Regions from separate parts of the Arthrobacter sp. Y3221160 genome, predicted to be linked through region 1. Evidence: riboswitches for the same ligand, from Rfam matches in the RefSeq annotation. Region 1 holds a riboswitch; the other holds the start of a gene.

The links. Region 1 has a riboswitch for glycine ahead of gcvP (aminomethyl-transferring glycine dehydrogenase). Riboswitches for the same ligand answer to the same signal wherever they lie in the genome.
Region 2: another riboswitch for glycine. It lies ahead of gcvH (glycine cleavage system protein GcvH); the one in region 1 lies ahead of gcvP (aminomethyl-transferring glycine dehydrogenase).

What each region holds. Positions count from the first base shown of each region.
Region 1 covers NZ_JBNHHU010000001.1:1,771,068-1,786,886, forward strand. The annotation lists gene gcvT (glycine cleavage system aminomethyltransferase GcvT) at 20-1,171, opposite strand; gene gcvP (aminomethyl-transferring glycine dehydrogenase) at 1,187-4,066, opposite strand; glycine riboswitch at 4,238-4,337, opposite strand; gene AC5RWG_RS08240 (mycothiol transferase) at 4,463-4,975, opposite strand; gene AC5RWG_RS08245 (S66 family peptidase) at 5,107-6,156, opposite strand; gene AC5RWG_RS08250 (MFS transporter) at 6,193-7,713, opposite strand; gene AC5RWG_RS08255 (GntR family transcriptional regulator) at 7,811-8,455, opposite strand; gene AC5RWG_RS08260 (hypothetical protein) at 8,605-8,841, shown strand; gene AC5RWG_RS08265 (glycogen debranching N-terminal domain-containing protein) at 8,972-10,861, shown strand; gene AC5RWG_RS08270 (baeRF2 domain-containing protein) at 10,903-12,060, opposite strand; gene AC5RWG_RS08275 (TerC family protein) at 12,226-13,410, opposite strand; gene AC5RWG_RS08280 (hypothetical protein) at 13,738-14,061, shown strand; gene AC5RWG_RS08285 (glycosyltransferase family 2 protein) at 14,074-14,931, opposite strand; gene rfaE2 (D-glycero-beta-D-manno-heptose 1-phosphate adenylyltransferase) at 14,928-15,819, opposite strand, start outside.
Region 2 covers NZ_JBNHHU010000001.1:2,063,472-2,079,290, reverse strand. The annotation lists gene AC5RWG_RS09720 (L-serine ammonia-lyase) at 1-552, opposite strand, end outside; gene glyA (serine hydroxymethyltransferase) at 562-1,872, opposite strand; gene gcvH (glycine cleavage system protein GcvH) at 1,881-2,267, opposite strand; glycine riboswitch at 2,704-2,805, opposite strand; gene AC5RWG_RS09705 (peptidoglycan-binding protein) at 3,209-4,015, shown strand; gene AC5RWG_RS09700 (zinc metalloprotease) at 4,023-6,488, shown strand; gene AC5RWG_RS09695 (amino acid permease) at 6,598-8,175, opposite strand; gene AC5RWG_RS09690 (SGNH/GDSL hydrolase family protein) at 8,432-9,244, opposite strand; gene AC5RWG_RS09685 (hypothetical protein) at 9,413-9,556, shown strand; gene AC5RWG_RS09680 (hypothetical protein) at 9,591-10,343, opposite strand; gene AC5RWG_RS09675 (oxidoreductase) at 10,695-11,516, shown strand; gene scpC (succinyl-CoA:acetate CoA-transferase ScpC) at 11,555-13,075, opposite strand; gene AC5RWG_RS09665 (LysR family transcriptional regulator ArgP) at 13,216-14,115, opposite strand; gene AC5RWG_RS09660 (LysE/ArgO family amino acid transporter) at 14,156-14,806, shown strand; gene AC5RWG_RS09655 (metallophosphoesterase family protein) at 14,829-15,350, shown strand; gene AC5RWG_RS09650 (DUF2795 domain-containing protein) at 15,347-15,541, opposite strand.

The sequences.
Region 1 (15,819 bases):
CCCTGAAAGCGGGTGAGGACTACTTCTCCCGCCGGTAGAACGGCAGCCCTACAACCTCGAACGGTTCGGGCTTGCCGCGCAGGTCGATGTCCACTCTGGTCCCGGGTTCGGCATACTCGGCGTCCACGTAGGCCAGAGCCACCGGATAGCCGAGGGTGGGGCTGGGCTGGCCGGAGGTGACCTCGCCGATGGTCCGGCCGTCTTTCAGCACCGGGTAGTGGGAGCGGCCGGCGCGCCGGCCAAGCCCCTTGAGTCCCACGAGCTTGCGGGCCGAGCCCTTCTCCTTCTGCGCCTCGAGGGCGCCGCGGCCCACGAAGTCGCCGTCCTTCTTCAGCGCCACCACGCCGCCCAGGCCGGCGTCGAACGGGCTGGTCTCGAGGGTGAGCTCGTTGCCGTACAGCGGCATGCCCGCCTCCAGCCGAAGCGAGTCGCGGCAGGCCAGCCCGGCCGGCAGCAGGTCGGCGCCCCGCCCGGCTTCCAGCAGGGCGTTCCAGAGCGCGGCCGCGTTGGTATTCGGGACGTAGATCTCGAAGCCGTCCTCGCCGGTGTACCCGGTCCGGGCCAGCAGCAGCTTCAGCGGCGCCCCGGACACCGTGAAGTCCACCTCGTCGGCCGCGTAGTACTTCATGTCCCGCACCGTGCCATGCTGGTTGGCGGGCACCAGCTGGAGCAGGATTTCCACGGACTTCGGTCCCTGCACTGCCACCAGCGAGGTCTCGGCCGTGGCGTCCTCCACCGTGGCGTCGAAACCTTCGACCCGTGCGGCGAGTTCCGCGGCAACCGTCGGGGCGTTGCCGGCATTGGGCACCACCAGGTAACGGTCCCCGTGCTGGTCGGCGGGACGCCGGTAGATGATCAGGTCATCGATGATGCCGCCGTCGGCGTTGCAGATCAGCGAATACTTGGCCCGGCCCTCGGTGACGGCGGAGAGCTTGCCGACGAGTGCGTAGTCCAGGAACTTCCCGGCCTCCGGGCCGGTGACCCAAACTTCGCCCATGTGGGAGAGGTCGAACAGGCCGGCGCTGTTGCGCACGGCGCGGTGCTCGGCCAGTTCGCTGCTGTACTTCAGCGGCATCATCCAGCCGCCGAAGTCGGTGAAGGAGGCACCCAGCCGCTCGTGTTCCTCGTAGAGCGCGGTGTGGCGGGGCATGGTGGTGGTCTCGGTAGTCATGCGGTGCTGACCTCTCTAGTTCTCGAAGGCTTCGGGCGGCGGGCAGCTGCAGATCAGGTTGCGGTCGCCGCCGGCGCCGTCGATCCGTCCCACCGGGGCGAAGTATTTGTCCACTTGCAGGCCCGGTACCGGGAAGGCGGCCTGCTCCCGGGTGTACGGCCGGTCCCAGTCGGAGCTGACCACGGCGGCGGCGGTGTGCGGGGCCAGGCGCAGCGGGCTGGCGTCGAGCGGGAAGTCGCCGGCGATCACCTGGTCGATTTCGCCCTTGATCGCGATCATCGCGTCGATAAACCGCTCAATCTCCGTCAGGTCCTCGGACTCGGTCGGCTCCACCATCAGGGTGCCGGCCACGGGGAAGGACAGGGTGGGCGCGTGGAAGCCGTAGTCGATCAGGCGCTTGGCCACGTCCTCGGCGGTCACCCCCGACTTGGCGGTGAGTTCGCGCAGGTCCAGGATGCACTCGTGCGCGACCAGCCCGTCGTTGCCGGTGTAGAGCACCGGGAAGTGCTCGTTCAGCCGGGCGGCGACGTAGTTCGCGGCCAGCAGGGCGCTCTTCGTTGCCTCGGTCAGGCCCTCGGCCCCCATCATGGCCACGTAGGCCCAGGAGATCGGCAGCACGCCGGCCGAGCCGTACTCGCTGGCCGAGACGGGCACGCCCTTGCCTTCGTGTTCGGCCAGCGCGGCGTTGCCCGGCAGGAACGGCACCAGGTGTTCGGCCACCGCTACCGGCCCGACGCCGGGGCCGCCGCCCCCGTGCGGGATGCAGAAGGTCTTGTGCAGGTTCAGGTGGGAGACGTCGCCGCCGAACTTGCCCGGCTGCGCGAGTCCTACCAGCGCGTTGAGGTTGGCCCCGTCGATGTACACCTGCCCGCCGGCGGCATGGACCGCCTCGCAGACGTCGCGCACGTCGGCGTCGTACACGCCGTGCGTTGACGGATAGGTGATCATGATGGCCGAAAGCGAGTCGGCGTTCTGGTCGATCTTCGCGCGCAGGTCGGCGTGGTCGATGGTGCCGTCCGGTGCCGTGGCGACCACGACAACCTTCATGCCGGCCAGCACGGCCGAGGCGGCGTTGGTGCCGTGCGCGGAGGCGGGGATCAGGCAGACGTCGCGCTGGTCGTCGCCGTTGGCCAAGTGGTAGCGGCGGATGGCGAGCAGGCCGGCGTATTCGCCCTGCGAACCGGCGTTGGGCTGGATGGAGACGCCGGCGTAGCCGGTGATCGCCGCGAGTCGTTCCTCCAGATCGGTGATCAGCTCGCGCCAGCCGGCGGTCTGGCTGGCCGGGGCGAACGGGTGGATGGACGCGAATTCCGGCCAGGTCATCGCCTCCATTTCCGCTGTCGCATTCAGCTTCATGGTGCACGAGCCCAGCGGGATCATGGTCCGGTCCAGGGCCAGGTCTCGGTCAGACAGCCGGCGCAGGTAGCGCAGCATCTGGGTCTCGGAGCGATGGCTGTGGAACACCGGATGGTCCAGGTAGGAGGAGCTGCGCAGCAGCTCCTCCGGCAGCTCGAAGCCGGCGTTCCCGGCCGTTTCGGCGGTCTTGCCGGCGGCGTCCTCCACGCCGAAGGCCTCCGCGACCAGGGCGAGGTGCTCCGCCGTCGTCGTTTCATCGGCGGAAATGCCGACGTGGTCGGCGTCGATGCGGCGCAGGTTCACGCCCTTGGCCTCGGCGGCGGCGGCGATCTCGGCGGCCTTGCCCGGAGCCTTCACCGTGAGGGTGTCGAAGAACCGGTCTGCCGCCAGCGCATACCCGGCGCCGGTGAGCACGCCTGCCAGCGTGCGGGCGGCCTCATTGGCGTGCTGCGCGATCGCCTTCAGGCCCTCGGGGCCGTGGTAGACGGCGTACATGCTGGCCACGACGGCCAGCAGTGCCTGCGCGGTGCAGATGTTGGAGGTGGCCTTCTCGCGGCGGATGTGCTGCTCGCGGGTCTGCAGCGCCAGGCGGTAGGCGGGGCGGCCGGCGTCGTCCTTCGAGACCCCCACCAGGCGGCCGGGCAAGGAACGCTCCAGCCCCTTGCGGACGGCCATGTAGGCGGCGTGCGGGCCGCCGAAGAAGAGCGGCACGCCAAAACGCTGGGTGTTGCCGACGGCGATGTCCGCGCCCTGCTCGCCCGGCGGCGTGATCAGGGTCAGCGCCAGCAGGTCGGCGGCCACGGTGACCAAGGCGCCGCGCTCCTTGGCCTGCGCGATGACCGGAGCCTGGTCAAACACCCGGCCGGAGGCTCCCGGCTGCTGCAGCACGATGCCCGAGATGTCGCCGTCCGGCAGGCCGGCGGAGAGGTCGGCAACCTCTACGTCAAAGTCCAGCGCCTCGGCCCGGCCCTTGACGACGGCGATGGTCTGCGGCAGCAGGTCCGCGTCCAGCACGGTCTTGCCGGCGGACTTGGACTTGTTGGACCGGCGCATCAACAGCACGGCTTCGGCCACTGCGGTGGCTTCGTCCAGCAGGGAGGCGTTGGCGATCGGCAGCGCGGTGAGGTCCTGGACCATGGTCTGGAAGTTCAGCAGCGCCTCCAGCCGGCCCTGCGAAATTTCCGGCTGGTACGGGGTGTAGGCGGTGTACCAGGCCGGGTCTTCCACCACGTTGCGGCGGATCACCGGCGGCGTGATGGTGTCGTAGTAGCCCTGGCCGATCATCTGCACGGCCGTCACGTTCTTCGCGGCGAGGGCGCGCAGGTCCCCCAGGACCTGGGACTCGCTGCGGGCGGCGGGCAGCGCCAGCGGTTCCTGCTGGCGGATGTCGGCGGGCACGGCCGCGTCCACCAGCTCGTCGATGCTGCCGTAGCCCAACTGCTTGAGCATGGTTTCCGCGTCGTTCCGGCGCGGACCGATGTGTCGGTCGGTGAAGGAGGCGCTGCCGGGCCGGGTAGCGCTGGTGGACTTAGCCGTCATGTGAGGAACTCCAGTTATCCCCGGCTGGGCTGACCATGCCGGTAGTGAAGGGTTCCTCCCCACTCTGTGACTGAACCTGAGAGATTCCGCAGGCTGTGGCCCAAGGGGCCGCCTCCTGCTTGCACCGTCGGTGAGCCGGTCCTGAACGGTCCGGCTGCTTTCCAGAGTTGCCTCTTCGCGGCGGTACAGGGGCCTGAGAGATTCCTGGGGAGGTATTGCTCCTACGGCGCCTGCTGACTGGTACCCAGCAGGACTCTCCCGCCGCATGTCGAAGGCTGTATGCAGTTGTACTGACTCCTTGAATGGTAGTCCAGCGGCTGGCGCGCAACAAGGCGGCGACGCCCGACGGCGCGGCTTGCGGCCGCCGCGGGGGCGCCGGAACCCGCGTGGCCGCCGCTAGGCATCGGTGCGCGAGAGCATGCCCTTCACGTAGGCGGCCTGTCCGACGTGCTCCAGGCAGTCGTCCAGGACGCTGACCAGCCGCACCCCCAGGCTGACGTGCGGGTCCCACCGGGTGTCCACGATCCGGTCCAGGTCATCCTCGCTCAGTCCGGCCAGATACTCCAGGGTGCCGGCATGGACGTCGTCGTAGTAGCCGCGCAGCAGGTCGGCCGATTCGACCCGGACGGCCGCCACCTGCTGCGACGTGTGGCCGTAGCCATGGTCCTTCCGGGGCAGCGGCAGGTCGAACCGCTCCGCCCAGCCGGTCAGCCAGTACTGGTCCGTGCCGGCGACATCGGCAATATGGTCGTCCTGGATGCGCGTGAGATGCCAGATAAGCCAGGCAATCGAGTTGCTGTCACCGCCGGGCCGGGCGGCCAGTTGTCCGGCGTCCAGCCCGTCCAGCACGGAGTGGACGCGCTCCTGGATCCTGCCGTAGGCATCTGCGAGCAGGTCGTTGAACTTCATGGCGCCTCCCGCCGGTCGACTGTGGCGCCAGCTTACCGGCCGGGGCCACGGCGAGGAATGCGTGCCTGCCCGCAGGCGCGGGGACGCTCACGCAGCCGCGCATCCGTCGCCCGGACCGCCTGCCTCAGCGGTCAACTGTAATCGGCCGTGATGGTTCGATCCCGGCCATTGAGCCGCATTGTCCCGCCGTAGGGCACGATCCATTGCGGACGGGTATGGCCGAACGGGACTCCGATGCAGACGACGGCGTGGTCGTTGTAGCGCTTTATCTCGGCGAGGACTGCATCGCGTTGCGCGGCGCGGAGCCGGGCACGCTCCTCCGCTGGCGGGACGGTATCGTGACTGCTCACCGGAGGCCGGGCGACGAGCACTCCTTCCACCGCCGAGAGGACGCCCCGTTCCCCCAATGCCCGGACCCATCTCTTGACCCACGCTGCCGGAGGCAACTCCTCACTGGTTTCAACAATCAGGATCGACCCCTCGAGGGCTACCAGGGGCGGCAGCCGATCGGCCATGGCCAGCTGATCGATGACTTCCAGGCACCCGCCCCAGGTGCGGCCGGTCGCTTCCCGCTCGGGCCCCGCCCACGTCCACGGCTGCGTGGGTTCCCGTTCACCGAAGTTGACAAGGGCTTGTGGCGTCAGCCAGTCCGGCCCGAAGTCCTCGGACTCGCCTGGGTCAACAATCTCCAGCTCACCGCCCTTAAAGAGCGCTGCCTTCAGCGACGCGAGGTGCTGGTCGTCAATGTGCGGCCCGGCTCCGAGGTGCACCTGGGTCGAGCCCCCGTAGTAGCCTGCTATCCCGACCGACCACAGCCAGTTCAAGAGGTTCGTGTTGTCGCTGTAGCCCATGAAGATCTTGGGGTTCGCGGCGGCGAGACCGGCGTCCAGATGGGGAATGAGGGCTACCTGGTCGTCGCCGCCGATGGTCGCGAGGATGGCCCGGATGGCCGGGTCGGACAAAGCGGCGTGCAGATCCGCGGCGCGTTCCGCGGCGGAAGCGCCAAGCTTCCGGGTCGTCGGGTATTCCACAGGGACCAGTCCCGTTTCGGCGCTGAGTCGACGCATCGCCTGCTCGTGGACATCCGGCGCGAACCCGGGGGCAGCAAAGGACGGGGAGAGAATCGCGACCCGGTCACCGGGCTCAAGCTTGGGCGGGGACACAAGGGCATGGCTCGGCATTTCCCCATCCAACCACGCGCTGTGCCTCAGCGGCCGCTATCCATCCCGGGCCGAATCCTCCAGATAGCGGGGCCGGCCCACGATGACCAGGCCCACCGCCAGGATGAGCAAGGCACCGCCCAGCAGGCCGAAGGAAGCACCCCAGCCGCCGCTGGCCTCGCGCAGCAGTCCGAACATCAGCGGGCCGGCGCAGGCGACCGTGTAGCCGATGCCTTGCGCGAACCCGGAGAGCAGCCCCGCGCCGGCCGTGGTGCGGGTCCTGAGGTTCACCAGCAGCAGGCCCAGCGCAAAGGTGCCCTGGCCGAGCCCCGCCAGGGTGATCCACAACCAGGTGCCGAACGAGGGTGACAGCAGCAGCCCGGCGTATCCGGCCGTGTAAAAGCCGATGAACAGCAGGCCCAGGCCCAGGGGATTGCGCAGCCGCCCCGCGATCAGCGGCACCAACAGACTGGTGGGCAGGCCCAGGATGGCGTAGTAGGCCAGCATGGTGCCCGCCGTCGGGGGCAGCATCCCGCTGTCCACCAGCAACGGCGGCAACCACGTGAACATGGCAAACGTGTTCGACAAGGTCCCGGCGAACACCAGAGCCAGGCCCCAGGCGACCGACGAGCGCCAGACACGGACCGACGTCGTCCCGACGGAACCGGCCTCAGCTCCCGCTGCGGGCTCCGAGGCTTCCGCAACGGGCGGCCCGTCGGCTCCTGCGGGGCCGGCCGCAGGCCCGGGGACGGTCACCGCCCCGGGGCCGGCAGCGCCGGGGCCGGCAGCACCGGGGCCGACTCCCGTACCGAGACTCACGGCAGGCCCGGAACCGGCCGGCTGCCGGGCGCTGCCCTCATCCGGCGGGAGGATGTCCAAGCCGCCGGGCCGGTAGGGCTGCAGCACCAGGCGCGCGGTGCGGCGGCGCCAATGTTCCGTCCACGCGGTCATCAGCCACGGCACGAGGGCGGCCGCGCTCACGGCCGCCCACACTCCGATCGAGAACCGCCAGCCGGCAGCCTGCTCAAGCGGCACGGCAAGCAGCGGGCTGAGCGCCGTACTGGCCGCCAGCAAGGTCACGTAAAGCGCGGTGATGAGGCCGATCCGGTCCGGGAAATAGCGCTTCACCAGCGGCGGCAGCAAAATGTTGCCGATCCCGTAGCCAACCATGGTGAGGCCGGACAGGACCAGGAACGCCGGCACGTCGGAGGCCAGCGCACGGCCCAGTTGGCCGACGGCGGCCATGCCCAGTGCCACGAGCAGCAGTGCTTCCATGCCGATCCGGCGCATCAGCAACGGAACTGCGAACCCGGCAGCGGCGAAGGCGGCGGTGGGCAGCATGCCCAGCACACCGGCGGAGGCCGTGCCGAACGGCAGATCCGCGGCAATATCCGCCAGCACCGGCGACACGCCGGAGACGGCCAGCCGCAGGCTGAGCGCCAGCAGCAGGACGCCGACGAGCACGGTCAGCCGGCCGGCAAACGGGGCAGGCCGCCGCGGGGCGGGGCTGGCACCCTGAGGCGGTGGGGAATCCGGGCTCGGTGGGGCGTCGGCGGTCAGTTGTGCGGGCGAGGGCAAGCGTGGTCCATGGGTCGAAAGGCCGGGCGGGCGGCCGGGATCAAAACCGGCCGGGAATCACTTTATCCCGTCGCGGCCCGGCTGCCCGGCAGGCGGGCTAGGAACCCTCCTGGCCCAGCCCTTCGGCGAGGATCCAGAATGTTTGGCGCAGCCGCTCCACCGCCGCCTCATGCTGGCCCCGCTGGAGGTACTGCACGGTCTCGCGCCAGCCGTCGGCCCAGAGAGGATAGGCGAGGGCGTGTTGGAACAGGTGCAACCGGGCCAGCGAGCGGTCGAGGACGTGCATGTTCACGGCCCTCAGTTCCTGGTGATCCGCGGCCCCCAGGATGACGGTTACCAGGCTGCCGGCGGCGCGGTAGGCGCCCAGGATGTCCTCCCGGTCGGTCGCCGCCCGCAGGTCCTCCGCCATCGTGGCCATGGTGTCGATCTCCTGAGGCGACAGCCGCGGGGCTGCCCGCTCGAACAGCGCCACCAGCACCACGCCCATCACATCCAGGAGTTGGATGGCCTGCTGGGGACCGGGATTGGCGATCCGGTGTTCGTGCCCGGTGGCCTCGATCAGGCCTTCTTGCGTGAGATCGCCGACGGCGTCGCGCACCAAGGCTTCCTCCGCACCGATGCGGCCGGCGAGCCCGGCAACGGTCACCCTGGAGCCCGGCTCCAAACCGCCCGCCAGGATGTCCTCCCGCAGCCTGCGGACCGCTTCGTCGCGGCCCGCTCCCCCGGGACCGCTGCCCCTCATCATGACCCCCTGCCGCGTATGACCGACGTCACATACGAGTAATGTACGCGAAAAGGTAGATCGGGGTCACTGGTGCTGGCTACTCTGATGGGACCTGCGGCACAGCGTCGTGCGGCAGGTTCTAAACGTGCAGTCAGGACGTGCGCAGAATGAACGCCACCTATACCGCCACCGCAACCGCCAACAGCAAGAACCACCAAGACTGGGGGCGGGCGATGGCGGCCGCGTTGGTCGATCTGGTCCAGCAAAGCGAAAGCGGCCCTTCCGGGCCCCGGGAGCTCTACGGCGACGAGCTGCGCTTGGTGATCGAAGAGACGACGGACGGGGTCCTGATCCACCTGTCCTGGACACCCGGCGGGCGGGACGCCTCCGGCACCGTCGCCTGAATCCATCCGTCCGGTGTCCGGCCGGCCGGGTGTCCAGCCTGCCGGTGTCCGGCCGGCCGGGTGTCCAGCCTGCCGGTGTCCGGCCTGCCGAAGATTGTTCCCGCGCAGCCGATGCTGCCAAGATGATTCCATGGTCTACCGCCAGCCGTACCTGCACGATCTCACGGGAGTATTTGCGGCACCCGTCCAAGCCTGGAGCGAGCCCCACGGGCAGATCCGGGGTACCGGGGCCCAAGGTGTCTACTGCGGGGACGACCGGGTGCTGGCCCGGTGCCTGCTGGCGGTGAACGGGCAGGAACCGGAGTGGATCTCCACCCAGTCGCGCTCGGCCGGGCGCGCCGACTTCTTCTCCTTCATCCGGACCGCCGAGGACGGGGCCGATCCGCTGATCACCCTGAACCGCTCGCGGGCGGCAGAAGGCGGCCGGCTGGCCGAGGCGCTGACGTTCACGTCGGCCCTCGAGGACGAGTTGGAACTCCAGGTCCGCGTCGACCTGGTGGCCGATGCCATTCCCTTGGAGCAGGTGCGGGCCGGGGCCGCGGGCGAGGCCGGCTCGGTGGCCCCCGGCGGCGCCATCTGGAGCTGGCGGGACAAGACACGCGCCGCGCTGACGGCCGAAGGCGCCCGGGTCAGTTTCGACGGCAGCTTGGTCCGGCTGGAGTGGACGGAACTGCTCAAGCCGGGCGCCGTCGTCGTCCTGTCCTGGAGCCTGGAGCTTGACGATGCCGAGGCTCCCCTGACCGGCGCGGCCGCGCCCCCGCTGCGCACGCCGTCGCTGGCCGGGGATCCCCGGCTCCAACGACTGATGAGCCGCTCCATGACCGACCTTAACAGCCTGCGGATGGCCGGGCGCCAAGCCCCCGGCGACGTCTTCCTGGCCGCGGGGGCCCCATGGTTCCTGACGCTGTACGGCCGGGAGGCGCTGGTTGCCGCCAGGCTGCTGCTGCCGGTCGACGCCGCGGTAGCGGAAGGGACGCTGCGGGCAGTGGCAGCCTGGCAGGGCACGGCCGAGTCGGCGGAATCGGGCGAACAGCCCGGCCTGATGGTCCAGGAGGTGCGGCAGCGCCGCCTGTCGATGCCCGCGGACGCCGTGGTCCGGCAACTGCCCCCGGTCCTGTACGGGTCGCCCGACGCCACGCTGCTGTGGATCGTGCTGCTGCACGACGCCTGGCACTCGGGGATGCCGGAGGATGCCGTCCGGGACCTGCTGCCCCATTTGGAGGCCGCGCTGGACTGGCTGCGCATCGACGGCGACCCCGACGGCGACGGCTTCCTGGAGACGCCGGTTCCCGCCCTGCAGGGTCCGGGACACCAGGGGTCCGGCGACACGCGGGCCGCCTACCACTATCTGGACGGCAGGCCGGCCACCGGAACGGTCGCCTCGGCCGAACTCCAGGCCTACGCCTATGAGGCGGCCCGTGCCGCGGCCGTGCTGCTCGACTACTTCGGCGAAATGAACGCCGGCGCCGAGTGGCGCGACTACGCGTCGCGGCTGGCGGAGAACTTCCGCAGCCGGTTCTGGTGCGCCGACGACGCCGGCCCGTACCCGGCGATGGCACTCGACGAACGGAAGCAGCGGGTGGACGGGGTCGGGTCCGGCATGGGACACCTGCTGGGCACGGGGCTGCTGAACCCCGAGGAGACCCGGACGGTGGCCGCGCGGCTGATGGACCGGACCTTGTTCTCCGGCTACGGCGTCCGCACCCTGTCGACGGCGAACCCCGGGTTCTGGCCCACCCGCCGCCGCTCGGGGGCGGTCTGGACGCAGGAGACCGCGTGGATTGTGATGGGGCTGCTGCGCACCGGCTTCCAGGAACAGGCCGCACAGCTGGCGGCAGGACTGCTCGACGCGGCCGAGGGATTCGGCTACCGGTTGCCGGAACTCTTCAGCGGGCAGGCCGCGGTGGAGGTCCGGCCGGCGCTGCCGTATCCGTCCGCCTGCCGGCCGCACGCCGGGGCAGCCGCCGCCGCGGTGCCCGTGGCGCTGGCACTGGGCGGATTCAGCGCCTCGGCCGTCTAGCCGCCCGGCTGCCCGCTGGCCCGCCGGCCCGCCGAAGGACCTTAGCCGCGCGGCACGTCGGGGCCGGTGGGCCAGCGCAGCAGCGCCGCTATGCTCTTGCCTCCCGGCAGGGCTCCTTCGGGGACCATGGTCACCCGCGCGTCGGTCAGCGCCGCTGCCCGGACCAGCGCCGCCGGGGCAGGCACCTTGGCCAGCAGGTCGCCATTGACGGCTTGCTCCCCCGCCGTAGCGATCCACGGTTCGGCCGTCAGGGCATGCACGTTGTGATCGGCGAGGGCGTCGTCGTTCATGAGCAGCGTGCCGACCTGCGCCTGCTGCAGGGCCCGGACGCACTCGCCCAGGCCCGCCGTCCACTCCGGATGGGCCTGCCCGGTTTGGTTGGCCAGGCGGTCGAGGATGGCTTTGCGCTGTTCCGTCCACACATGGGCCACCCGGGCGGCTATTTCGGCACGGAGCGCGTCCTTGTCCGCGCCGCCTGTGCGGGTGTGCGACTCGATGGTGACTTCGATCGCCCGGCTGGCTTCGGAAAGCTGGTCGACCACCAGTTCCCGGGCCCGTATATCGCCGGCCACAATCAGCAGCCGCGCCTTGCTGGCCTGCACCACGCGGTCGATCTCGGCGGCGATTTCATCGGCATTCTTGCGCCAGATTTCCTCGGTGCGGTGCTGATAGCGGCCCTGGGACCAGCCGCCGCCGGGAACCTTGGTCAGGTTCTCCCGCTCGCCCTCCACCGTCCTCGTTTCCACCACGCCGTTCCGGCGAGCGTACTGCAGGTGGACCTCGCCGCCGTCCCGGCCCACTTCGGCCACCACGTACGGGAAGTCGTCGCCGCAGGCCTTTAACAGGGGCACCAGGTCCGGAATCGGGCCGGTGTGAACCACCTCAGGGCCGGACATTTCGCCCGGGAGCACCTCGTTGATTTCGGCCTCACCGCCGCGCACCAGGACGAAGCGGGAGACCGGGGACGGAACGCCGGTGGCCGGCGAAACGGCGTCGATCACGGCCTCGATGTCCGCTTTCGCGGCGCCCTGCTTCCCGAGCGATTCCCGCAGCCTGTCCGGCAGCACATCGCCTGCCCGCAGGGAGTCCACGGTCCCCGTGCTGGCGTCCACGTAGACCGTGATCCAGGGTCCCGGCTTCTTGTACAGCTCGGCGTACCTTTTGTTGGCTGCGTGGGTCGTGTTGACCTGCTCGGTCATGGTGATCACCTTCCCTGCTATTGGAACTGCGGGTTTTCTTGATCAGTAGACTCACGGTAGCACCGGACGTTTTGCCCTTGAAGGGGGGCCGGTCCTGTCCCGACCGGCCCGGCGAATCAGTGCGCCGGGCCGGTCAGCCGACGTTTGTCCGACCGGCCCGGGCGGTTAGCTCCGCTGGTATTCCGCGTGTTGGCGGTGGGCCTCGGCCACTTGTTCGCGGATGATGTCCACGTCCTTGGCCTTGTTGCGGTACTTCGGATCCATTTGCACGATCTGGCGCTCTTCTTCCACCAGCAGCCGGTAAATGCGTTCACGTTCTGCCGGGTCAGCGGTGTAGGAGAGATCCATGTAGTTGACCGCGTGCCGGCGTGCGTTGTTGATGGCGTTCTGTGCCTTGCCGGCCTTGCTCAGCAGCGAGGCGACGACGGTGACCACAAGGATGCCGATGATGACGGTGAGCGAAAGTCCGGTGGTGATCTCGACCACGGGAACCGGGTTGCCGTCATTGACGAAGGGCAGGTTGTTCTCGTGCAGTGCGTGCAGGATCAGCTTCACGCCGATGAAGGCCAGGATTGCTGCGAGGCCGTAGGACAGGTAGATCAGCCGGTCCAGCAGGCCGTCGATCAGGAAGTACAGCTGGCGCAGGCCCATCAGCGAGAATGCGGTGGCGGTGAAGACGATGAAGACGTTTTGCGTCAGGCCGAAGATCGCGGGAATGGAGTCGAGGGCGAACAGGATGTCCGTGCCGCCGATGGCCACCATGACCAGCAGCATCGGCGTCATCGCCTTTTTGCCGTCCTTGACGGTGAACAGCTTGTCGCCGTCGTAGTAATCCGTGGTGTGGAAGAAGCGCTTGGCCAGCCGGATGATGAAGTTGTCCGCCTCGCCGCCGTCGTGTCCGGGCTTGAGCAGGTTGCCCGCCGTGATGATCAGGATCAGGCCGAAGGCGTAGAACACCCAGGCGAACGTGTTGATCAGCGCCGCGCCCAGGAAGATGAACCCGGTGCGGGCGATCAGCGAGAACACAATGCCGAACAGCAACACTTTCTGCTGGTCTTCGCGCGGCACCTTGAAACTGGCGATGATGATGAGGAAGACAAACAGGTTGTCCACCGACAGCGCCTTCTCGGTGATGTAGCCCGCGAAGTACTCGGAGCCCATGTCCACGCCGCCGTAAATCAGCACCAGGATCCCGAAGACGATGGCGATGCCCACGTACAAGGCGGACCAGATGGCCGCTTCCTTCAGCGAGGGCACGTGCGCCTTGCGGATGTGGAAGAAATAGTCGAAGGCGAGCAACGCGAGGATCACGGCGATCGTGATGCCCCAAATCAGGGGAGAAACGCTCATGGGTTTCCTTCCGTAAGCGGGTAGCGGTGAGCCCGCAAGTCTCTCCTCCGGCACGGCCGGCCACTGCAACCGGCCGGGCGTCGGCGCCCTACGTGTTGACGGCTGCAGCGCATCTGGATACTCCCTTACGCAACTGCCAGTCTAACGACGACGACGCTGCACGGCTAACCGGCCGCGGGCGAATCCGGGGCGGCTGGGACGGGAACGCCCCGCCGGAGGGGGTTGGACTCCTGCGGCCTATGCACCGCATTTCGGCTGTGACAGGCTGGGGGCCCGGGCCGCCGCCGTGATTGACCGGCGGCCGACAGCGCCGAAAGGAGCACCGCCATGTCCTATTACCTGGAGTACACCATTCCGGCCGCGCCGGACGGGGAAAGCTTCGAGTTCCCGGTCAGCGACGAGCACCGCGGCTATACGGTCCCGCTCAGCGAAACCGATGCGGAAATCGTCCGCACCGACCAGTTGCCTGCCCGCAGCGAGGTGTTCGGGGCCTCGCTGGCCGAGGCCAAGGAAGCGGCGGAGTCCATCCTGTCCAACAGCAAGGCGGACGCGGCGCAGCTCTACGACGATCCCGACGACTCGATGCAGCCCGGGGCGGGCACGCTGGTCGCCAGCTACACGGTCGGCGGCGGGTGGCAGGAAGCGGGATAGGTTGCGCCGGGGCTAATCCCGCAGCACCACGTCCGCGGCTTCCGTGGAGCGATCGGTGACCGTGGTGGGCGATTCCAGGTGGACGGCGCCGGAGGGCAGGATGCCGGCACCGCCGTAGCGTTCCATGACCCTCAGCTGCGCCACCACGTCTTCCCCGGCGTGGGCCGGCGGCAGTTCCTGCCAGAATCCGAACCCGCCGCACTCCAGCAGCGCGCTCCGACGGTACAGCACGCAGCCGCCGGCCCACGCGATCTTGTACAGCCGCCAGCCACCGTCCGGAATGCCCAACCCGGCGGCGATATGCGTCAGGTTTGCCGCGTTATGCAGCTGCCAGCGGCCGAACCGGTGGTCCTCGCGGCGGATGCGCTCGGGCCGCACCGGGCCGTCCCACAGTTCGAAGGGTTCCTGCTCCCCCGGCCGCACGTCGTCCAGGTAGGACATGCCCTGCACCGCTGCACCGATAAATCCGCAGCCCGCCTCCCGAATGGCCGCCGTCATCCGGACCAGCATGCCCGGTTCCAGCCACACGTCGTTGTCCAGGAACAGCACGAGTTCAGCCGTGGCAAGCCGGAGCAGGAAGTCGCGCTGCTCGGCCAGCCCGCGCCGGGGCAGATTCCGCTCCAGCCGGACCGGGCGCCCCTGGGCTTCCAGCACCCGGATCATCGCCCCGGCGGCCGGGTGCTCCCAGGCGGGGGCGCCGTCGGTCTGGTCGCTGACGATGACCGAGAACTCCGGGCCGTCCTGCGCCGCCAACCCGGCGAGCGTCACCGCCAGCTCCGCTTCCCGGCCATAGCTGGGCACCAACACGTCCAGCTCCGGCCCTGTTTCCGGTGGAGCGAGGGCCCAGCTGGCTGAACTCCTGCGGCTCACGCCGAATCAAGTCCCGAGGCCGGATTCGCTCCCGCGGCCGGGGCGGGACCTGTTTCCGCCGGGGGCGCCGAGCCGCGGATCCGGCGGACCACCGCCGTGGTGGAGTGGTCGGACACATAGTCCAGGATGCAGACCTCGCCGCCGCAGGCTTCCACCACCGCCGTTTCCTCGAGCATCTCCGGAGAGTAGTCCCCGCCCTTGGCGTAGATGTCGGGCCGGATCGCTTCGATCAGCGGGATGGGCGTGTCCGTGTCGAACACGGTCACGTAGTCCACGCAGCTGAGCGCGGCGATGATGCCGGCCCGGTCGGCGGCCGGGTTGATCGGCCGGTCCGGCCCCTTCAGCCGCCGGGCAGATGCGTCGCTGTTCAGCGCCACGACCAACACGTCGCCCAGTTGCTTGGCTTGGTTCAGGTAGCGGGTGTGGCCGCGGTGCAACACGTCGAAACACCCGTTCGTCAGCACAATGCGCTTGCCCGAGGCCCGCTCGGCGGCGATCGCCTGCCCGAGCGCCTCCGCATCCAGGGCCGCATCGGAGAAGGTGCCCAGGTGCGAGGCGAGGTCGGTGGTGCTGCAGACCGACGTGCCGCGCCGGCGCACCACGACGTCCGCGGCGGCCTGGGCCAGGTCCAGGCTGGTGCTCAGCTGCAGCCCCGCGGCCCGCGCCAGGGTCAGGCAGGCCACGTAGGTGTCGCCGGCGCCCGAAGCCTGCTTCTCGGTGACCGGGGTGGCCCACGTGCGGTGAGTCCCGCCGTCGGGGGTGAGCAGGAAGGAGCCGTCCTTGTCCAGGGTGACGACGGCGGCGCCCGCCCCGGTCGCCTCCAGCAGTTCCCCGGCGTGATCGGCTATGGCGGCCGCCCGGTCCGTGTCGGGATCCAGCGTCACGCCC
Region 2 (15,819 bases), 290 kb from region 1:
CGTCCGGAAGGGGTAGGGGAGCGTCGCCTGGGCGGCATCCGGCTCCCGGGCCGCCGCTTCTTCCTCGCCGTCGCGGACCACGAAGCCGCCGCCCACGGAAAAGAACGTCGCCTCGTGAAGGACCGCGCCGGCGTCGTCGGTCACCTGGAATTTCATCCCGTTGGTGTGCCGGGGCAGCACGGTGAGCGGGTGCTGAACCATGTCCTCGACCCGGTAGTCCAGGACCCGTCCGGCCGAGCCCTCGACCCGCGCGCCCAACTGCAGTTCGCCGGTCGAGGCCATCTCCGCCAGCCGGGTTTCGACGTCGTCCGGCAGGATCTGCTCGGGCTGGAAACCTTCCAGCCCGAGCATCACCGCCGTGAACGTGCCGTGGCCGCGGCCGGTGGCCGCGAGGGACCCGTAGAGGTCCACCCGCAGGCCGGCGACCCGGTCCAGCACGCCGGTTGACACCAGTTCCCCGGCAAAGACCGCGGCCGCCCGCATCGGACCGACGGTGTGCGAACTGGAGGGACCGATGCCCACGGTGAAGAGGTCGAAGACGCCCACGGCCATGATGGCTCCTCAGCGCCCTTCGGTTGCGGAAACCGGTGCCAGGTCCGGGTAGAGCGGGTGCGCCTGGGCCAGTGCCTCCACCCGGGCCTTCAAACCGGACAGGTCCGCGGCCGGCCCGGCGATGAGGGCCTCGGCGATGATGTCCGCGACCTGGCGGAACGCCTCGTCGCCGAAGCCGCGGGTGGCCAGCGCCGGCGTGCCGATGCGCAGGCCGGAGGTGACCATGGGCGGCCGCGGGTCGAACGGCACCGCGTTGCGGTTGACCGTGATGTCGATGGCCGCCAGCAGGTCCTCGCCCTGCTGGCCGTCCAGCTCGGAATTACGGAGGTCAACCAGGACCAGGTGCACGTCCGTGCCGCCGGTCAGCACCGTAATGCCCTTCTCCGCGACGTCCTGCTGCGACAGCCGCTCGGCCAGAATCCGTGCGCCCGCCAGCGTGCGCTGCTGGCGGTCGGCGAATTCCTCGGAGGCGGCAACCTTGAACGCCACGGCCTTGCCCGCGATGACGTGTTCGAGCGGCCCGCCCTGCTGGCCGGGGAACACCGCGGAATTGATCTTCTTGGCGATGTCCGCCTCGTTGGTCAGGATGATGCCGCCGCGCGGCCCCGCCAACGTCTTGTGCGTGGTGGACGTGACCACGTGGGCGTGCGGCACCGGGCTGGCGTGCAGGCCGGCGGCCACCAGGCCGGCGATGTGTGCCATGTCCACCATCAGGTACGCCCCGACGTCGTCGGCGATCCGGCGGAATTCCGCGAAATCGAGCTGACGCGGGTAGGCGGACCAGCCGGCGATGATCAGCTGCGGCTGGTGCTCGTGCGCCAGCCGCTCCACCTCGGCCATGTCGACCCGGTGGTCCTCCTCGGAGACGCCATAGGCGGCCACGTTGTAGAGCCTGCCGGAGAAGTTGATCTTCATGCCGTGGGTCAGGTGCCCGCCGTGAGCCAGGTTCAGGCCCAGGATCGTGTCGCCGGGCTTGATCAGGGCGTGCATCACCGAGGCGTTGGCCTGGGCGCCGGAGTGCGGCTGGACGTTGGCGAAGCCGGCGCCGAACAGCTCCTTGACCCGGTCGATGGCCAGCTGCTCGATCACGTCGACGTGCTCGCAGCCGCCGTAGTACCGGCGCCCCGGGTAACCCTCGGCGTATTTGTTGGTTAGCACCGAGCCCTGGGCCTGCATGACGGCGACGGGGGTGTGGTTCTCGGAGGCGATCATTTCCAGCCCGGACTGCTGGCGGCGCAGCTCGTTGTCGATCTGGGCGGCGATTTCCGGATCGAGGACACCCAGGTCCACGTTCAGGCTGGTGCTGGCGACCGCCGCCATTGCCGCGCTCACGCTACTTCACCACCGTTGGCGGAGGCGTACTCCTCGGCGGAGAGCAGCGGGCCCTCCTCCGACACCTGGACGGTGAACAGCCAGCCGGCACCGTAGGGGTCGTCGTTGATCACGGCGGGATCGGCCACGGCGTCGCCGTTGACTTCGATGACCTCGCCGGTCACCGGGGAGTAGAGGTCCGAAACGGACTTGGTGGACTCGATTTCACCGCAGGTCTCGCCGGCCGTCACCACGGTACCGACCTCGGGGAGATCCACGTACACGATGTCGCCCAGCGCCTCGGTTGCCACGGCAGAAACGCCGATTTTGGACGGGCCGGAACCGTCGGCGGCCACCCACTCGTGCTCCGCGGAGTATCGTAGTTCGGCGTTGACTTTGCTCACTGTGATGCCTTTCTTAAACACGCTTTTTGTTGAGGAGATGAGAGGAGGTCGCCTCGGCCCCTGTGGTGCACCCGTTTTGTTCGCCTTGACGCTTCGTGCGGCGAAGCACGTGCGGACGGCGATCATGGCTTCGATGAAGCGGTCGCTGGCCGCCGGATCCCCGGACTCCTTGGCTCGAGGATCAGGGCGCCGGGGAACGACGGGGCGGGGATCAAGGCGGGGCCAGGGCCGGCAAGCAAGTCTTTGAGCGATGGCTGCGGAGGACGCGCCGCTGCAGGTCAGAAGTCATGAGGAACTCCAAGATTGGGCCGGCCCGAGGGCTCGGCTGGGATTGGGTTCCTCCCCGCTCTGTATTTGACCTGAGAGATTCCGCGGAGTGTGTTCCGCTTGCACCGTCGGTGAGCCAGACTGCTGCCTGGCTGCTTTCCAGAGTTGCCTCGCCGCGGCGGTACATGGGCCTGAGAGATTCCTGGGGAGGATTTGCTCCTACGGCGCCTGCCCGGATGGTGTGCGGAGAGGACTCTCCCGCCACGGTTCAAAAGGCATTCAGTTGTGGGTGATTCGCCTCACACCCTACACACAGTGCCGGTGCGATCCCAAATTTCCGCCGCCAGACATCAGGTCGCGTCGCTAACCAAGGTCACATTCGGCGGCCAATCCAAGGTCGCGTCCCGCCGGCCGTCGTTCTCCGGTCCCGCCGGTCCAGTTCAGGGCCACGTCCGCCGCTGCCGGTCCAGTCCAGGGCAGTGTCCGCCGCTGCGCGTGCGGACGGACGTCGGCGCCTACACAATAAATGGATTCATCAGTATGCTTTGCGTTGATGTCGTCGAGAGGAAGGCTGATGACCGAGGCGCCGGTACCGCCGGGCCGTTGACAAGAATCGACAGGTTTCGACAACGGGTTGGAACGAATGGCGCTTTGCGCCGGAGACGGAGATTTTGATGAGCAACGACATGGGACGCACGCCGCTATCGCCGGAGGAACTCGAATCCCAATCCGGGACCGCGCTGCCGGACAAGGAAGTCGCGTCCATCCTGGATCTAAACGCCGATCTCGACCTGGCCATCGACGCGGCCGCGCCGATCGACCTGGCCGTCGCGGCCAACGCCAACGTGGCGGCCCCCATTGATGCCGCCGCCTCGGCCAACCTCCTCTCGTCCGGCTCCACGGCGCAGGCCCTGTCCGACCAGGGAGTCATCATCAATCAGGGCATCACCGCCGACGCGACCGCCGAGTCGACCCAGGACAGCACCATCGACCAGGGCAATGACACTGTGGGGGACGCCGGGGCAACGGCCGGTTCCGCTGGCGCGACGGGTGCCGCCGTCGGCGATTCCGGCCTTGCCCAGGAGGCCACCGGGCAGGAGGCAACTGCTCCGGCGCTGCTGCCCGACGGCACCCTGCCGGACGGGACCCTGCCGGACGGGACGCTGCCCGACGGCACCCTGCCGGACGGGACCCTGCCCGACACCGGATCCGTCACGGAAGGCCTCGGGTCGACCCTCGACGGAAACCTGCTCAACGTCAACGTCGATCTGGCCGCGGACGCCGATATTGCCGCCCCGATCAACGGCGCCGTGGCAGCCAACGCCAACGTTGCCGCGCCGATCGACGCCGCGGTGGCGGCGAATATCGGCTCGATCGACAGCAACGCCGTCGCGGTGGCGCAGCAGGACGCCATCATCAACCAGCAGATTGACGGCAGCGCCCAGGCCAGCGCCGGCCAGCAGTCCGACCTCGAACAATAGTCCCTGAATGAGCATCAGTCCGAGCCGGCCGCCGGCCACGAGTGACCCGCTGCCCGGCGGCCGGTCGGCTGCCCCTTTGATTGACGTCCCGGCGCTGGCCGACGGCGTGCAGCTCCTCGGACCTGCACGGGGATCCGGCTACCGGGAGCCGCCCGCGCTGGTCCGGCGCGCGGACGGCCAGACGCTCCAGCTCACCCCGCTCCTGTATGCCATTCTGGAGGGCGTCGACGGCTCCCGGAGCCTCGACCAGATTGCCGAGCACGCCGGTGAGAAGTCCGGCAGGCTAATCACTGCCGGAAACGTGCAGACCCTGATCGACAAACAGCTGCTGCCGCTGGGCCTGCTGCGGCTCGCCGACGGCTCGCAGCCCGACGTCAAAAAGGCGAGCCCGCTGCTGGGCATGCGCTTCCGCTACACGGTCACCGACCCCGCGCTGACCCGGAAGCTGACGGCTCCGTTCGCCGTCCTGTTCCATCCGCTGATCGCCCTGCCCGTGACCCTGGCCTTCCTGGCGGCGTGCTGGTGGGTGCTCATGGTCAAGGGCCTCGGTTCGGCAACGCACCAGGCCTTCGCCAATCCCGGCCTGCTGCTCCTGGTGTTCGCCATCACCATCCTCTCGGCCGGCTTCCACGAGTTCGGCCATGCCGCCGGGGCGCGCCGCGGCGGCGCGACGCCGGGAGCCATGGGCGTGGGCCTGTACCTGATCTGGCCGGCCTTCTACACCGATGTCACCGACTCCTACCGCCTGGGACGCGGCGGCCGGCTCCGCACGGACCTGGGCGGCCTGTACTTCAACGCCATCGTCGTGGTGGGCACGATAGGCGTCTGGTGGCTCACCGGCTTCGACGCCCTGCTGCTGGTGGTGGTGACCCAGATCCTGCAGATGGTGCGCCAACTGCTGCCCCTGGTCCGCTTCGACGGCTACCACATCCTCGCCGACGCCACCGGGGTTCCCGACCTGTTCCAACGGATCAAGCCCACCCTGCTGGGGCTGCTGCCCTGGCGGTGGTCCGACCCCGAACCCAAGCTGCTCAAGCCCTGGGCCAGGGCCGTCGTGACCGCCTGGGTCCTGGTCACGGTGCCGCTGCTCCTGTTTTGCCTGGCCATGATGGTGGTCTCGCTTCCCCGGGTCCTGGGGACGGCCTGGGCCAGCATCATGGACCAGCAAAGGCTGCTGGCCGACGCCGGTTCGGACGGCGATGTCGCCGGCATGGCCGTGCGTGTCCTGGCGATCACCGCCGTCGCGCTTCCCGTTCTCGGGATCGCCTACATCCTGCTGCGCCTGGCCCGCCAGCTTGGCACGGCGGCCTGGGCGAAAACCCGTGGCCGGCCGCTCCGGCGGGTGACCGCCATGGCCGCCGCCGCAGCCGTTCTGGCCGGCCTGGCCTGGGCCTGGTGGCCCGACGACGGCGCCTACCGCCCGGTGCAGCCCTACGAACGCGGAACCCTGTTCGATGCGGCGGCTTCCTTCGCCCCGGTGTCACCGGCAGGGCTGGCCGAAGGCGGCGCAGGACAAACGGTGGCGGCCTGGCCCTCAGGCACCGACCTGCCCACGCCGGAGGATCCGCAACTGGCGATGGTCCTCGTTCCCCGCGAGCTGCAGGCCCGGCATCAGGAGACCGCTGTGGCGGACGCCGTTGAGGCTTCACAGAACGACGGCGGTTCCGGCACCACCGTTACTGAAGCCGGCGCCGGCACACCGCCGGCCTGGGTCTTCCCGTTCGACCGGCCGCTGGCCCCCGAGGAGGACGGAAACCAGGCCCTGGCCGTCAACGTTGAGGACGGATCCGTGGTCTACGACGTCGCCTTCGCCCTGGTGTGGGCCGAAGACGGGCCGGTAGACGCCACGAACGAGGCCTACGCCTTCGCTTCCTGCCGGGACTGCACCGCCGTCGCCGTCGGCTTCCAGGTTGTCCTGATCCTCGGCCAGGCCGACGTCGTCGTCCCCCAAAACCTTTCGGCCGCGGCCAACTACAACTGCGTCGAGTGCCTCACCTACGCCCTCGCCAGCCAGCTTGTCCTCACCCTCGACGGCCCGCTCAGCGACGCAGGCATGGAGAAATTGGCGACCCTGTGGGAAGAGATCGCGGCCTACGGCCGGTCGCTCGAAGACGTTCCCCTGGACGAAATCCAGGCCCGCCTGAACGACTACAAGATGCGCATCCTCGGCATCATCGAACAGGACGCCGCCATCGGTGACGGCAGCGCCGACACGGGCACCGATGATGAGGCGTCAGATACCGAGCAGACCTCCGGGCCGGAGTCCCCGGCCGGCACGCCTCCGGCGGACACCGGCGGCGACCTGCCGCCGGCCCCCGCGGAGACGCCGCACGAAGAGCCCGACCCCGGTACTGCAACGACGTCCCCGGCGCCGATGCCCACCGGCACGCCGCAACCTGAACCCGCCCCCGTGCAGGAGCCTGCCCCCGCACCCACTCCCGCCGACGAGCCCGCTCCGGCGCCGAGCGGGTGACACCGGGCAGGTTGCCGCCATAACGTGGCGAGCGGCTACGGCCGGGGCCCCGCAGCGCTTGGGTACCGCCGGTGCCCGGCTCCGTCTGGGTAGCCCGGGGGCAGCAGGGTCACCGTGTGGCGTGGGCGGGTTCCTCCTCGAGGTCCTCCGGTGACCGAAGGTCCATCTCGAGCAGCGGCACCATCTTGGACTTGGTGATGAAGCGGTGGGCCAGCCACAGGGCGATGAAGACCGGCAGCCCGATGTAGGAGGAAAGCACCTCCATGCCCCGCCCGGCCAGCACGGCCTCGTAGTTCTGTCCGGCGATGACCAGGACCAGCATGGCGAAGGCCAGCAGCGGGCCAATGGGGAACAGGGAGGCCTTGTACGGCAGGTCGCTGACCTTGTTGCCCTGCGCCAGAAAGCCGCGCCTGAAGCGGTAGTGGGAGATGGCGATTCCCGCCCACACGATGAAGCCGCACAGGCCGGACATGTTCAGCAGCCATGAGTAGGCCGCGCCCTGACCGACGATCGCTGAGAGGAACCCGAAGAGTCCCACGGCCGCGGTGGCCAGGAGCGCCGGAATCGGCACGCCGCGCGCATTGGTTCGTTGGAAGATTTTCGGGGCCTTGCCGTCATGGGCCATGGCATAAAGCATGCGCGTGGAGGCATACAGTCCGGAGTTGCCCGCCGAGAGGATGGCGGTCAGGATCACCGCGTTCATCAGAGCCGCCGCGAAGGCAATCCCGGCGCGCGAGAAGACGAGCGTGAACGGGGATACTGCGACATCGGCCTCGCCGGAGGCCAGCAGACTCGGATCGGTGAACGGGATGAGGCAGCCGATGATGAAGATGGCGCCAATGTAGAAGAGCATGATGCGCCAGAAGACCGTGCGGATGGCCTTCGGCACTTCGCGGCGCGGGTTCTTGGCTTCGCCCGCGGCGACGCCCACCAGCTCGGTGCCCTGGAAGGAGAACCCGGCGATCATGAAGACCGAGATGATCGAGACCCAACCGCCGTGGAAAACTTCATCGCGGTTTTCCCAGTTGCTCAGGCCTGGGGAATTATCCCCGAGGATGCCGAAGATCATCAGCACGCCGGCGATCAGGAAGAGCACGACTGCGGCGACCTTGATCAGGGAGAGCCAGAACTCCGACTCCCCGAAGGACTTGGCGGAGAGGGCGTTGAGCCCGGTCAAGACGAGCAGAAAGATCCCGGCCCACACCCAGCCCGGGACTCCCGGGAACCAAAAGTCCATGATGATTCCGGCGGCGACCAGCTCGGCGGCCACCGTGATGGCCCAGTTAAACCAGTAGTTCCAGCCGATCGCGAACCCGAAGGACGGCGAGACAAAACGGGTGGCAAAGGTCTGGAAGGAGCCGGCGACCGGAATCTTGGCCGACATTTCGCCCAGCGACTGCATCAGCAGGAACACCATCAGTCCGACCAACGCATAGGCGGCCAAGGCTCCGCCGGGACCCGCTTGGGAAATCGTGCCGCCCGAGGCCACGAACAGCCCCGTGCCGATCGCACCGCCGATGGCGATCATTTGCAGGTGGCGGCTGCTCAGCCCGCGCTTGAGTTCGTTGTCGGCCGTGCCGGAGGTGCGGCCCGCCACTGCCCCTGGGAAGGATCCGCGTCGTGTTTCTGCAGCTGGTGTGGGCGCCACAGCACTGTCGTCTGTATGCGTGGGGGAGCTGAGTCCCATTGTGCCTCCGGAAGGTAGCAGCGGTGGTTCAGCTTTCCGGGCGGGCCGCCGGAAAGGACGGTGATCAAGCTAACACGCGCAGAAAATGAGTCCTTAAGCAGGGCGGATGTTGCTGACAAGAACTTCAAAATCTTACGAGTACCGGCGTCCCCGCACGAAAAGCAGCAGAGTTGCTAATCCGGTCGCGCTTTTGGGTAGTTGTCTCTTGTTCATCTGGTAGGGGCCGTGCTGGATGCCCGGTGGCTGACATGCAGGTTCAGCGGCGTCCCTGGAAGGCTTGCCATGTCAGCTCGGCCAGTGCGGCCTGGCCGGCGGGGCCGGGGTGGAAATAGTCCAGTGTGCTGATCTCGCGGGCGGAGAACTTGTAGGCGTACACGGCGCCCCGGTCCCAGTGGCAGTTCCCGTACCGTGCACACGTCTCCGCGAGGATCTCATTGAAGGCCCGCTCGCGGGCAACCACTTCCTGCCGCTGGTTCTCGGTGAGCTCGGCGCCAAGCACGGAGGGGCAGGTTCCATTGGCCGCCCAGACCCGTCTGGCCTCCTGATCGGTGCGCAAAACGGACCACAGGCGATGAAGGTCGGGAATGCTGCTGACGTAGATGCGGGCCCGCGGCAGCCCGCGGTGCAGCGAATCGAGGGCAGCCGCGACGTGCCTGGCGAAATCGGCGGTGGACGTCATCGCTGATGCCGACGAGGCGCACAGGTCGTTGGCTCCGATGAGCAGGGTGATGTAGTCCGCCTTCTGGGCCACGGCCATGGACGCCTGTCCAGGAAGATCTGCCGCCTGGGCGCCGCTTGCCGAGTCGTTGAAGTTGTTGTTGTTGATCTGGGGGTGCAGCGCCGCCAGCCGCTCGTAGTGGCTGCGGATGTCGTCGGACCGCCCGTCGCCGGTTGACCAGGACTTGGCCGGGTAGTTGCCGGGCCGGCAACAGGTGTTTGCGGCCTGGGTAATGGAATCTCCGAGTCCCGCAATGGCACTTGGATACGATCGCGGGGCGACGGATCCAGGCAGAGCAAGCAGCGCCAACAGCATCAGCGGCAGGATCAGGAACCGGACGGTGCTGCCCACGGAACCCCTTCCATGTCGAAGACTCTAACCACCGGCAGCGACTGTCGCCATAGAACCGGGACGGTAGATGAACATCCCGAGCGTGACCGAAGCTGAGCAGGCCGGCACCAAGCGGCAGATGGCGCGTGTCTTGGCACCGGGAGCGGCCTGTCCACGTAGGGTCGAGTCATGGATGGGCACCAAGCGACCGAACTGGAAGGGCAGACGACGATCAACGAGTTGCTTGACGAGCCGGTCGGCGTTGCACCGATCCAAATGACACTGCCGATCTATGTCCAGCTTGCGGCGGGAGAGTTCCGCCGCCTTTCCTGAATTCCTCACGCCGTCTGAGTGCTATGGACATCGGTCAGGCCCAGCGCGAAGCCGCCGGCCGGCGCCGCCAAGCACTGATCAAAAGCCAGATACTCCAGACGAGGCTCGCCGCGATGCCAACCAGGGTCGGCAGGGCGTTGTTCGGCGAAAATCCTTCGGCACCAATGACCCAGCCCTGCACCAGGTAAGCCAAACCGGTCAGCCCCAGCAAGGAGCCCACGAACCTTGATACCCGGCCGCTCCAGATAATAGCGACGGCAAACAGCACAAACGAGAGCCCCAGCAACAGACTTTGGTAACTGCGGGCGCCCCATTCCAGCCAACGAATCCCTTCCGCGACATCGAAGCGGGCGGCCTTCTCCGCCTCCGGCGCGGCTGCCCAGGCATCCACCGCCTGCTTCAGGGCAACGCCGTCAACGGCTTGAAGGACCGCATAAAGCGGCAGCGCCGCTGAAGCGGCGACGCCGGCAAACCTGGACACCCAGGAAGCCGCGCCGCGGTGGAGGTCCAGGGCCGCGAACAGGACCAGCAGCCCGGCAATCAGGATTGTCATCCCCGCGAACTGGCCCACATGAATCCCGGTCCAGGCAGCACTGTTCGCGTACTCGGAGAAGGCTGCTGCATGATCATTGGCGTTGGCGGCGCCAGGGTGGAAAATTCCGGCCAGCAAGGAGACCAGCACCCCGGCAAAGAGAAGAGTTGCGGCCAGCCGCAACCGCGAACGGGTGGGCACGGGTGAATCCTGCTCATCTGCGCGAGTGGGCCGGACGACGCCGTCTTGATCCATGATCCGCCTCCCGACGGCGGCCCGGCTGCGTCTGCTGTCTTGAGGGGTCAGCCTTGGGCCGCCACTATGCAACGGGGTAAAGCCCTCGTATTGCCAACAGTGTGCTCCGGACTTCGGCACTTGTCGAGACGGCGGGAGCGGCAGCGGCAGGGTGGCCGCAAGGGTCGTTCAGAGGGCCACGGGGCCAGCGGGGCCGGCATCCGCTGCTCTCCAGTCGGGGCCGCTACACTGGCGCCATCGACGGTTGCCGGCGGATCTTTGGTGCCGACGGCGGCGCCCGGACGTCGCCGGACGAGCAGGGCACCGCCGTCGCGATGGCATTGACGAAGTGAGGCGGACGGCGCGATGGCGATGGACAAAACGGCACTGGTAACCGGAGCGTCTTCCGGCATTGGGGAACACACCTGCCGGGAACTGGCACGCGGCGGCTTCACCGTCTACGCGGCCGCGCGCCGCGTGGAGCGGATGCGCCCGCTGGAAGCGCACGGGATCCGCGTCCTCGAGATGGACCTGACCGACGACGCGTCGATGGTGCGCGGGGTGGAGCAGATCCTGTCGGAGCAGGGACGGCTGGACGTGCTGGTCAACAATGCCGGGTACGCCTCCTACGGCGCCATCGAGAACGTGCCGCTGGAGGACGCCCGGCAGCAGTTCGAGGTGAACCTGTTCGGGCTGGGGCGGCTTATCCAACTGGCGGCCCCGGCCATGCGGGCCCAGGGCAGCGGGCGGATCATCAACGTCTCCTCGATCGGCGGCGTGTTCTACGAACCCCTCGGCGGCTGGTACCACGCGGCGAAATTCGCGGTCGAAGGTTTGTCGGACTGCCTTCGCGTGGAGCTCAAGCCCTTCGGCATCGACGTGGTGATCGTCGAGCCCGGGCCGATCCTGACCGAGTGGGACGCCATCGCGGTGGAGAGTCTGCAGCGGAGTTCCGAAGGCACGGCGTATGCGCAGCAGGCGGAGAGCGTGGCGCGGGCGATTGGCGGGGCCTACACGGAACGCACGGGAACGCGGCCGGAGGTCGTTGGCCGCCGCATTGCCCGGGTGGCGGGCGCGCGGCGCACGCGCAGCCGGTACCCGGTCGGGAGGGGCGCGCGGACGATCATGGGCGCCCGCCGGCTGCTGCCCGACCGGGTCTTCGACGCCGTGCTCGCCAGAATCTACCAGCGCTGAGCCTGCGCCTCGCAGCCCTGGGTGGGGGATGCGGACCGTTACTGCTCTGCGGGGAGCATGCTGCCCGTCTCCACGAAGCGCTGGTGCCACGACAAGGCCTCCCCGAGCAGGTGCGGGGTGTGCTTGCCGAAGCTGTCCCGGCAGGCGCGGTCGAAGTAGTCCTGCAGCATCGGGCGGTAGTCCGGGTGCGCGCAGGTCTCGATGATCTTGCGCGCCCGCTGCTTCGGCGCGAGGCCGCGCAGGTCGGCCAGCCCCTGCTCGGTGATCACGATCATCGTGTCGTGCTCGGTGTGGTCAACGTGGCTGGCCATCGGCACGATGCTGGAGACCTTCCCGCCCTTGGCCATGCTGGGGGACATGAAGACGGACAGGTAGCTGTTCCGGGCGAAGTCGCCGGAGCCGCCGATGCCGTTCATGACCTTGGTGCCGGCCACGTGCGTGGAGTTGATGTTGCCGTAGATGTCCGCCTCGATCATCCCGTTGAGCGAGATGCAGCCCAGCCGGCGGACCAGCTCGGGGTGGTTGGAGATCTCCTGGGTGCGCAGGATGATGCGCTCGCGGTAGTAGTCGACGTTGGCGTTGAACTCCTCCAGGCCCGTGCGGCTGAGCGAGAAGGACGTGGCGGAGGCCATGCGCAGCACACCCTCCTTGAGCAGCTGCAGCATGCCGTCCTGGATGACCTCGGTGTAGGCGGTCAGGCCGCGGTAGCCGCCGGCCGCCAGGCCCTCCAGCACGGCGTTGGGGATATTGCCGACGCCGGACTGCAGCGGGAGCAGCTGCTCGGTCAGGCGCCCGCGCCGGACCTCGTGGTCCAGGAAGTCCAGCAGGTGGCCCGCGATCTGCTGCGACGCGTCGTCGGGCGGGTTAAAGGGGGAGTTCCGGTCGGGCGCGTCGGTGTGCACGACGGCCACGATCTTGTCCGGATCCACCTGCAGGTAGGGTTCACCGATCCGGTCATCGGGATGCTCGAGCGGGATCGGCCTGCGCTCCGGCGGCAGGGCGGTGCCGTGGTAGACGTCGTGCATGCCCTCGAGACCCACCGGCTGGGCGTTGTTGATCTCCACGATGACCTGGCTGGCCTGCCGGAGCCAGGTCATGTTGTTGCCCACCGAGGTGGACGGGATGAGCCGTCCGTCCTCGAGGATGCCCACCGCCTCGACCACGGCCAGGTCGACGTCGCCGAAAAACCCGAACCAGGTGTGCTGGGCGACGTGGCTGAGGTGCATGTCGATGTAGTCCAGCTCGCCGGCATTGATCCGTTCGCGCAGCGCCGGGTCCGACTGGTAGGGCAGGCGCAGCTGCATCCCGTCGACCTTGGCGAGGGCGCCGTCCAGCTCGGGGGCCGTCGAAGCGCCGGTGAGCACGCGGATCTTGAACTGCTCCCCGGCCGCGTGCGCGGTTTCCATCCGTGCCGCGAGCGCCTGCGGCACCGCCTTCGGATAACCGGCGCCGGTGAAGCCGCTCATGGCCACGGTCATCCCGGGTTTAATCAGTTCAGCCGCCTGCTCCGCGCTCATCACGCGCTCGAGCAGGCGGGCATTGCGAATGCGGTCTTGCATCGTGCCCCTTCGTCTGGATCTCCCCCTCCACTGTAGGGGCCGGGCACCGGTGCCGGGGCTCGGGGCGCAGAGAACGGCACCCTAGGCGGCGGGCGGAGGCACCGCGCACCGCGGGATTTCCGGGCGCGGGGGGGGGGGGGCTAGTGCTGCCGCAGCTGTTCCCGGGCGGTCAGCCGAACGCAGGCAGTCAGTTCGTCCAGGACCGGCGAGCTGATTTTCCAGCGCTGCCAGTACAACGGCACGTCCACCGGCAGGTCGGGTGCCAGTTCGTGCAGCGTCCCGTCGCGGACGTCCGCCAGGCACTGTTGCTCCGGCAGCAGGGCCCAGCCAAGGCCCAGCCGGACCGCAGCGGCAAACTCCGCCGACGCGGGCAGATAATGCCGCGGCGCCCCCAGCGTAACGCCGGTCAGTTCCCGGTAGAAGCGCTCCTGCAGGTCGTCCTTGCGGTCAAAATCCAGCACCGGCGCGGCCGCAAGCCACGCCAAGTCGTCGTGCCCGGTCCCGGCCGGCCGCCAGTGCTCCAAGTAGGCCGGGCTCGCCACCGCCCGGTAGCGCAGCGCGCCGAGGGCCTCCACCGAGCAGCCCTGGACCGGTTCCGGCGTCGCCGTCACCGCCGCCGTCACCCGTCCTGCCCGCAGCAACGAGGTCGAATGCTGCTCGTCTTCGCGGTGGACTTCGAAAAACACGCCCCGCTCGCGCGGCATGCGGGCCAGCGCGCCCAGGAACCACGTGGCCAGCGAATCCGCGTTCACCACGAGCGGCAGGGCCACGCCGTCACCGTCGCCGCCGAGTTCGCGCTGCGCATCGGCCTGCAGGACCCGCACCTGCCGCGCCAGCCGCAGCACCACGTCTCCGGCCGCAGTCGGCCGCACCGGAGCGGTGCGCTGCAACAGGACCTGCCCCGCCGCTTGCTCCATCGCCTTGATCCGTTGGGACACGGCCGAAGGCGTGACGTGGAGCACGCGGGAGGCGGCATCGAAGCTGCCCTCCTGAACGACGACGGCGAAGGTCGCCAGGTGGTCGAATTGGAAGGGCTGCATAAGGCCAGCTTACGTAACGCAAGTTTCTTTAGCTGTACTGATGCTCGGGTTGTCAGTAGCGTCGACTGTTGTGACCACCGCTATTGCTCCCACCGTTTTGTTGGGCCTGGGAACCGGGCTGGCCCTGATCGTCGCCATCGGGGCGCAAAACGCCTTCGTGCTGCGCCAGGGCATCCGCGGCGAGCACATCGGCGTCGTCGTTCTCATCTGCGCGGTGTCCGATGCAGTGCTGATCACCGCCGGCATTGCCGGCATCGGTGCCGTGATTCAGGCCGCTCCGGCGGTTGTGGACGTCATCCGCCTGGGCGGCGCGGCGTTCCTGCTGGCCTACGCGGTGTTCGCCGCCAAACGGGCAATCCGGCCGGGCGTGCTGACCGCCTCGGCCAATCGCTCCGGCGGGGGACTGGCCGCAACGGCTGCCACGGCGCTGGCCCTGACCTGGCTGAACCCGCACGTCTATCTGGACACGGTCCTCTTGCTCGGTTCCATCGCCAACACCCAGGGGCCGGAACTGCGCTGGTATTTCGGCGCCGGCGCCGTGGCGGGCAGCCTCATCTGGTTCGGCGCCCTCGGCTTCGGCGCCCGGCTGCTGCGGCCCTTCTTCGCCCGGCCCGGCTCCTGGCGCCTGCTCGACGGACTGATCGCCGTCGTCATGCTGGCGCTCGGGCTGCGGATGGCCTTCGGCCTCTGACCCAATATGCGAGGATGCCGGTATGGCCACCTCATTGCTGCTGCTGGCGGACACCCACGTGCCGAAGCGGGCACGGCACCTCCCGGACCAGGTGTGGGACGCGGTGGAGGCGGCCGACGTCGTCTTCCACGCCGGCGACTGGGTCACCGCCGGGCTGCTCAACGACCTGGAAGAGCGGAGCCGGCGGCTGGTCGGGGTGTACGGCAACAACGACGGCGATGACCTGCGCGCGCGACTGCCGGAGATTGCCCGGGCGACGATTGCCGGGGTCCGGTTCGCCATGGTGCACGAAACCGGGTCGGCAAAGGGGCGCGAACAGCGCTGCCAAGCCCGCTTCCCGGATGCCGACGTGCTGGTTTTTGGCCACAGCCACATCCCCTGGGACACCACGGCGCCCGGCGGCCTGCGGCTGCTGAACCCGGGTTCGCCCACGGACCGCCGCCGCCAGCCGGTCTGCACGTACATGACCGCGACGGCCTACGGCGGCCGCCTCTTCGACGTCGAGGTGGTGCCGGTGGACAGGACTGCCGGCCGGGGGCGCTAGTTGCCGGCTACCGCTTTGCTGACCTCGGCCGGGCTTTCGTACTGCTTGTCGGGGAGATTCTTGAGCGCCGAGAGGACGTCGTCCCCGGCTCCGGATTGTTCCGCCTTCTTCACCAGGTCGGCGGCGGATGCCGGGTAGTCCACGCCGCCCAGCGCCTTCTGGATGTCAATGGGACTGGGATTCTCTGCCATGGGAAAACCTTCCGATCGAATAGGAATCCCCACGCTACGTGCTGGGCCGGGCAGTGGGAAGGGCCCATAGGGGCGCGGGCGCGCCTAGCCGTAATTCGAGCCGCCGCGCGCACCGACACGCTGGTGGCAGATCACGGTTTTGCAACGTTGGTTACTTTACGGTAACGTGCAGTTCGTGCGCGGGCGAGATGACCGTGCCAGGGGATGCCGGAACTTCCGGCATGAACTACCCATGGAATGCCCGGACGCTGCCCACGCCTTTCGCCGTCAGAATGGCA